One region of the Paenibacillus sp. FSL R5-0345 genome, then DNA from elsewhere that is predicted to be linked to it. Evidence: riboswitches for the same ligand, from Rfam matches in the RefSeq annotation. Region 1 holds a riboswitch; the other holds the start of a gene.

The links. A riboswitch is a leader RNA that binds a small molecule or an ion and turns the genes downstream of it on or off. The one in region 1 is predicted to bind glycine.
Region 2: linked by a shared signal. The riboswitch ahead of gcvT (glycine cleavage system aminomethyltransferase GcvT) and the one ahead of R50345_RS29540 (amino acid permease) in region 1 are both predicted to bind glycine.

Annotation. Positions count from the first base shown of each region.
Region 1 covers NZ_CP009281.1:6,693,536-6,696,942, forward strand. Annotated here, with positions in the region: gene R50345_RS29535 (DHA2 family efflux MFS transporter permease subunit) at 1-636, shown strand, start outside; gene R50345_RS29540 (amino acid permease) at 774-2,126, opposite strand; glycine riboswitch at 2,259-2,339, opposite strand; gene adhP (alcohol dehydrogenase AdhP) at 2,537-3,407, shown strand, end outside.
Region 2 covers NZ_CP009281.1:6,214,391-6,217,797, reverse strand. Annotated here, with positions in the region: gene gcvPA (aminomethyl-transferring glycine dehydrogenase subunit GcvPA) at 1-38, opposite strand, end outside; gene gcvT (glycine cleavage system aminomethyltransferase GcvT) at 146-1,258, opposite strand; glycine riboswitch at 1,445-1,542, opposite strand; gene gcvH (glycine cleavage system protein GcvH) at 1,820-2,212, shown strand; gene R50345_RS27525 (flagellar motor protein MotB) at 2,680-3,407, opposite strand, start outside.

The DNA.
Region 1 (3,407 bases):
ACGATGATGATGTACGCAGATATGATTTTATTGCCTATTTATCTGCAGAATGGCCGTGGTTTTACAGCGTTTGATGCAGGATTGCTCTTGCTGCCGGGGGCACTTGTAAATGCGTTCATGTCGCCCGTCACCGGAAAATTATACGACCGTTTTGGTGCCAAGCCGCTATTCATTATTGGTTTACTCTTTATTTTTCCATCTATGTGGGCGGTAACCGATTTATCTCAATCGACAACCTATATGTATCTAATGATTCGTACCATTGGTCTCCGAATTGGATTAAGCTTTATCACTATGCCACTCAATACAGCCGGACTAAATGCGTTGCCCAAACAACTAGGTACGCATGGTACAGCAGTGAACAATACCGTTCTTCAAATTGCTGGCGCCATTGGTACTGCTGTCGTAATTACAATTTATACCGTGCAGGCAACAAGTCATGCGGCCACAGTGATGCAGAGCAATCCCTCTACTACTCCTGAAATCCTTAAATCCCTAGCATCCATTCTAGGGGCGAGTGACGCCTATTACTTCATGATGATATTATCCATTGCCGCATTTGTTATAACATTATTTATGCCTATGAAGAGCAAGATCACGATTGAAAAGAAAGCAAACCTAGCTAGCGAAGAATAGACTCATAAAGTGGAACGTCAAAAGGACAGCTGCTTGCTGTCCTTTTGCATTATCCTCATAGCTATTTTCAGCTCACTAGCTTTGGTTTCAGCCCCGCATCCCCTAGTAGCGCTACTTAATGTCTGCCTCACACTAGCTTAATTACTTTTCCCCTTCTTACCTCTAATCGAATACAGGATGAATAATAAAATAAACCAGATCGGAGTACACAATAAAGCCGGGCGTGTCTCTCCAGCGAACAGCATAATGATCAGTATTCCAGCGAACAAGGTTAAGACAATATAATTAATAGCCGGTGTGAACGGTGCTTTGAATTTGGATTTCGCCTGTAAGTCTGGCCGGGTTTTCTTATACTTAATATGGCAGATGAGCACAATTCCCCACACCCATATAAAACAAATGGCGCTAATCGTTGTCACGATTCCAAAAGCCTGCTCCGGAATAAGTTTACTTAAAAGAGCTCCTACAGATATGACAATTGTAGAAATGAATAACGAGTTACCCGGTACATGGTTTTTATTTAGTTTGCCCAAATGAGGTGATGCCTGCTTATTTCTACTCAAATTATAGAGAATTCGGCTTGTCGAGAACATCCCACTATTACAAGCGGAAGCCGCTGAGGTTAGTACAACAAAATTAATAATCCCTGCGGCAATTGGAATCCCTACTAAAGTAAAGGTTTTTACAAAAGGACTTTCTGCCGGACTAAGCTCCGTCCAAGGGTTAATGCATAGCAGGACGAAAAGCGCGCCGACATAGAAAAATAGAATCCGTAAAGGAATTTTATTAATTGCAGACGGGATATTTTTCTCCGGATCCGCTGTTTCCGCTGCTGACACACCCACCAACTCCACACCGACATAAGCAAATACAACCATTTGAAAAGAGAATAAGAAGCCTGATATGCCGTTCGGAAAAAAGCCCCCATGCTCCCATAGATTCCGTATCGTAACCGATCCTGCATCCGTCTTAAACCCTATGATCAGTAAAATGACCCCAAGACCAATCAAGGCGAGAATCGTAATTACCTTAATTAAAGCAAACCAAAATTCGAGTTCCCCAAAGCTCTTTACAGTTAATAGATTAAGTCCTAATAACACGACTAGACAGGCGATGGCAGGAACCCACTGCGGGATATCAAACCAATATTGTACATATACGCCAACAGCGATGACATCAGCCATAGCCGTCATGATCCAGCAAAACCAATAGGTCCAACCGGTAATGAATGCGACCCGTGATCCAAGGTAGTCTTCAGCAATATCCGTAAACGATTGATAGCCCGCTTTAGATAATAGGAGCTCTCCCAGTGCTCTCATCACAAAAAACACAGCAATACCCACGATTAAATACGTGATCATAATGGATGGGCCTGCCTTCTCTATCGCCTTGCCTGATCCCAAGAATAATCCTGTACCGATGGTGCCGCCAATAGCAATAAGTTGAACATGCCGATTAGCCAGCTCTCTCTTTAATTCTGGTTGTGCCATACCTAGTTCCCCCTTGTGAGTACAATAAATTGGAATAAAAAAAGAGAGATTGGATGTCATCCAATCTCCCAGATCGTAAGAATATCAAATAATATTTGCCTACTGATGTCGATCAGCATGACAAATATATATTCGTACTCTTCTGTCCTTTTGCCTGAGATTGTGAACCCTTCGGCGCCGCGGAAATTCCGCAGTCTCTCCAGAAGCTGCTCCAGCTAAAGTGTAATCCTTAGCCATCATAGCTCGTGAATTATGAAGTTGATAAAGCGGTAACGCAGTAAAGCTGTTCTGATATTCTAACATATTACTTCTGATGTGAGTGTTAATCTGTGATAAAAGTCTCAAGAATTTAAAGTAAGCCTCATGAACATACTACTTTTTGAAAAACAAAAAGCTAAAGGAGTATGCTAATGAAAGCCGCTGTAGTAAAACAATTTAAAGAAAAGTTAGAACTACAAGACGTACCTAAACCAAAACCCGGACACAAAGAAATTCTTGTCCACATTCAGGCGTGCGGAGTGTGTCATACTGATTTGCATGCTGCTCATGGCGATTGGCCTGTCAAACCGAAACTCCCTCTTATTCCCGGACATGAAGGCGTTGGGATTATTGAAGAAATAGGTGAAGGAGTTACACACTTAAAGGTAGGGGACCGAGTAGGAATTCCGTGGCTGTATTCTGCTTGCGGTCATTGCGAATATTGTCTCACAGGAAGAGAGACCCTTTGTCTGGATCAGCAAAATTCCGGATATTCCGTAAATGGCGGATATGCAGAATATTGTGTAGCAGCTGCCGATTATGTAGTGAAGGTTCCTGATAATCTAAGTTTCATCGAAGCGGCACCTTTATTTTGCGCTGGCGTTACGACCTATAAAGCTTTGAAAGTATCAGGTGTAAAGCCAGGTGAATGGGTAGCCATTTTCGGCGTCGGAGGATTGGGTCATCTAGGTGTACAATATGCAAAAGTAATGGGAATGAATGTAGTGGCCATCGACACTTCAGATGAAAAGATGGAGCTTGCCAAACAGCTTGGCGCAGACAAAACCGTAAACGCATTAAAAGAAGATGCGGCAGTCTGGATTCAAAAAGAAATCGGCGGAGTGCATGGTGTCGTTTGTACGGCGGTTGCAAAAAAAGCATTCGACCAAGCCTACCGGGCCATTCGTCGCGGCGGTACCTGCGTCATGGTTGGGCTGCCCCCTGAATCCATGGATGTTCCGATCTTTGATACGGTATTAAACGGTACAAAGGTAGTCGGTTCGATTGTCGGCACTCGCAAAG
Region 2 (3,407 bases), 480 kb from region 1:
CGGTCCTGTGCAGTCATGGGCAGATAACGGTGCTTCATTAAGGTTTCACTCCTTGGCTTTTTTTAAAATATAAGAAAGTACAATTTTCAGGCTATACTTTATCCTTCTATTTCTCGCTTAAAAGTTCACCGTCCTTATATGGACGCTAAAGACGTTTATACTTGTAAAAAGGGGCCTTAATCACGACAGCCTTAAGCTGTTTGCCGCGGATCTCTACGTAAACCTCTGTGCCTATTTCACTATAAGCTGTATCAAGCAGAGCCAATCCCAAGTTACGCTTCAACGTTGGCGATTGTGTTCCGGTTGTGACCTCTCCGATTTTAACGCCGTCTGCATAGACGGGGTAATGGGAGCGCGGAATACCTCGATCAATCATTTCCAGGCCGACAAGGCGGCGGGGAAGACCGGCTTCTTTTTGCTGCACTAACGCATCACGACCGATGAAGTCTGCTTTGTCTAGTTTCACGAAGAACTGCAATCCTGCTTCAAGCGGCGTGATATCAGCTGACAGTTCTTGACCGTACAGCGGCAATTTCGCTTCAAAACGCAGGGTATCCCGTGCGCCCAGGCCAGCAGGTGTTAATCCATGAGGAGCACCCGCAGCAAGAAGCCCGTTCCATAATGCTCCTGCACCATCCAGCGAAGCGTAGATTTCGAAGCCATCTTCACCGGTATAACCTGTACGGGAGATCAATACTTCTACACCGCAGACGGTAGCGTGTTCGATGAAGTGGAAAGGCTTGAGGGCTGAGATAGGAGCATCAGTAACTTTCGCGAGTATAGTCTCTGCCAGCGGACCTTGCAAGGCAAGTAAAAGCGTCTCGTCGGAGACATTAGTGAGTGTGACTTCACCGAATTCAGAGGTCAGATGCTCCTGTAGCCACTGAAAGTCCTTATCGATGTTGGAGGCATTAACGACGAGCATATAACGACCCTCGCTTAGTCGATACACGAGTAAATCGTCTACAACTCCGCCGTTTGGATAACAGAGCAGCGTATATTGTGCCGCACCATCGGTGAGGCGGCTGACAGCGTTAGTCGTCATCTTTTGCAAAAAGGCTTCTGCACCGCTCCCGATCACCATGAATTCACCCATATGCGATACATCGAACAGTCCAGCCTGCTGGCGAACGGCTTCATGCTCCTTCACGATACCTGTAAATTGTACTGGCAGCTCCCAGCCGCCAAAATCAATGCATCTGGATTCCGCATAAGCGGAATAGAGCTCATAAAAAGGCGTTCTTTTCAAAGCATCCATGTCGTCACTCCCCTTGATCTGATTACATACGAAAAAAGGACAGGCAGAAGCAATCATGCATAAATGCACTAATCGCTTTCTGCTCTGTCCTTTGTACCTGAGAGTTACCCTGCGTAACTAACCTGCAAGTTTCCCCGTTGGTGACCTGACGCACCTTCGCCCTGCGTCTGATGCTCTCCAGAGATACGTCCGACAAAGGTCCTTTTGCCTGAGAGATTCACCCTGTTAGGGTTTACTCCTTCGGCGCCGTCTTCAAGTGAGACAGTCTCTCCCTATGCCATCATCCGCAACTGTATTTGTTTCAAATATAAGAAAGTATATGTTTCACATTATACATTATCCTTATATTTCTTCGAGAAACGGTTATCGTCTATAAAAAGACGACAACGTCGTTTCTTCTTGTATGTCTCCATTAAACGGGTATAGGAGGGCGCTGTCAACAAGAAAAAGTCAAAAAAACGACAAATTTATTTTACTGTTAGTAATATTGACATTATGCTCTGGGATCACTTAGGCTATAACTAAATTTAGAATTCCAATTTGGAAATGAGGCGGCTTGAAATGAGTGAAGTTTTAGATAACCTTCTTTACAGCGAAGAGCATGAGTGGGCACAGCAAGTGGAAGGACGCGTAGTACGTGTTGGGATTACGGATCATGCTCAGCATTTGTTAGGCGATATCGTATTTGTGGAATTTCCAGAAGTGGGCTCGGCCATTTCAGCCGGTGACAGCGTAGGTAGTATCGAATCCGTTAAGACTGTATCGGAATTGTATTCACCCGTCTCTGGGACGGTTACCAAGATTAATGACGGATTAGAAGCAAGTCCAGAGCTGATCAATGATAAGCCGTATGGCGAAGGTTGGATTTTTGAAATTGAAGTAGACGGAGAGTATGCCGATGCTGTAAAAGGTCTGCTTGATGCAGCCGGATACCGAGCATTGGTAGGAGAGTAATTAAGGTTTTTCACTGTATATTAATTTCATTGCGTGTGATTTTTGTAGCAGCAAGTTTCTGTGATTTGGGGACTTGCTGTTTGGTGTTTCTTATGGGAGCTTCGGATAACTTTGTGTTAGATCTTCGATTCTGTTGGAAATTGTGGAAATTTTCTTGGAATCAAATTTACTGATATGAAATGAGGGAAAACCTCCCTGATTTTAGACGTTTTTAGCGCGAAAATATGATTTTTAGGGAATTCCTCCTTAAAATTCTCGGTAAAACCACTATTTCCGACGAAAAAGAGTAATAATCGGGGAGGAATTCCCTAATTACGCGCCTGAATAAGATAATAAGTAAATAATTAGGGAGGTTTTCCGTATTTAGTGTGGCGGTTCTATTATGGTAGTGTTTTTAAGCAGTTTCTGAATTGTTATTATGCTGCAATTTTTAACGCTTAATTATCAATAATTGATTAGTTCTAAACTTACTCACCTTCTTGAAGCTGCCGCAGCACAATGATCTCTACACGGCGGTTCTTTTGCTTACCTGCTGCTGATATGTTTTCCGCTGTGGGCTGGGTATCAGCATAACCCGCGTATTGAAAATTGTCGGGATTCAACCCCTCATGATCTAAGAAAAAGCGCAGCACTGACAGCGCACGAGCACCTGATAGCTCCCAGTTGTCGTTGTAGTGCGAAGCCGAAGATACTGGCGTATTATCGGTATGTCCTTCAATGCTAATCTTTGCGCCGATGTCTTTGAATAAACCAGACAACTGCTGAAGGGCAGGATAGGCTGGAGATTTCAAATTAGCTTTACCCGCATCAAAGAGAAAACGGTCACTGAGGGTGATTTCTATCCCTTGTGGTTTGTCAGCAACAAATATTTGTTCTCCGAGATTATTTGCCTCGACATATTGGGTGATCACACCCATTAATTCAGCAAGCTTTGCCTCTTGTTCTCGAAATGCCAGCTCACGTGCCGAAGGTGCTTCGTTCTCCGTTTGTTCAGCAGATCCATCATTCGGTCTCGCAGTTGCAGCTGCGTTCCTACCATTCCCGTCCACACTGTTCTGTCTGCTCTCAGTTGTCTTCCCGGCATCTAAAATGCCATTCCCACCGTCAAGAACAGTGCTTCCAGACTTGAAGGTCTCGGATAACGAACCCGTCACAATATTATATTTGTCCGTGTCCAGGCTGCTCATCGCATACA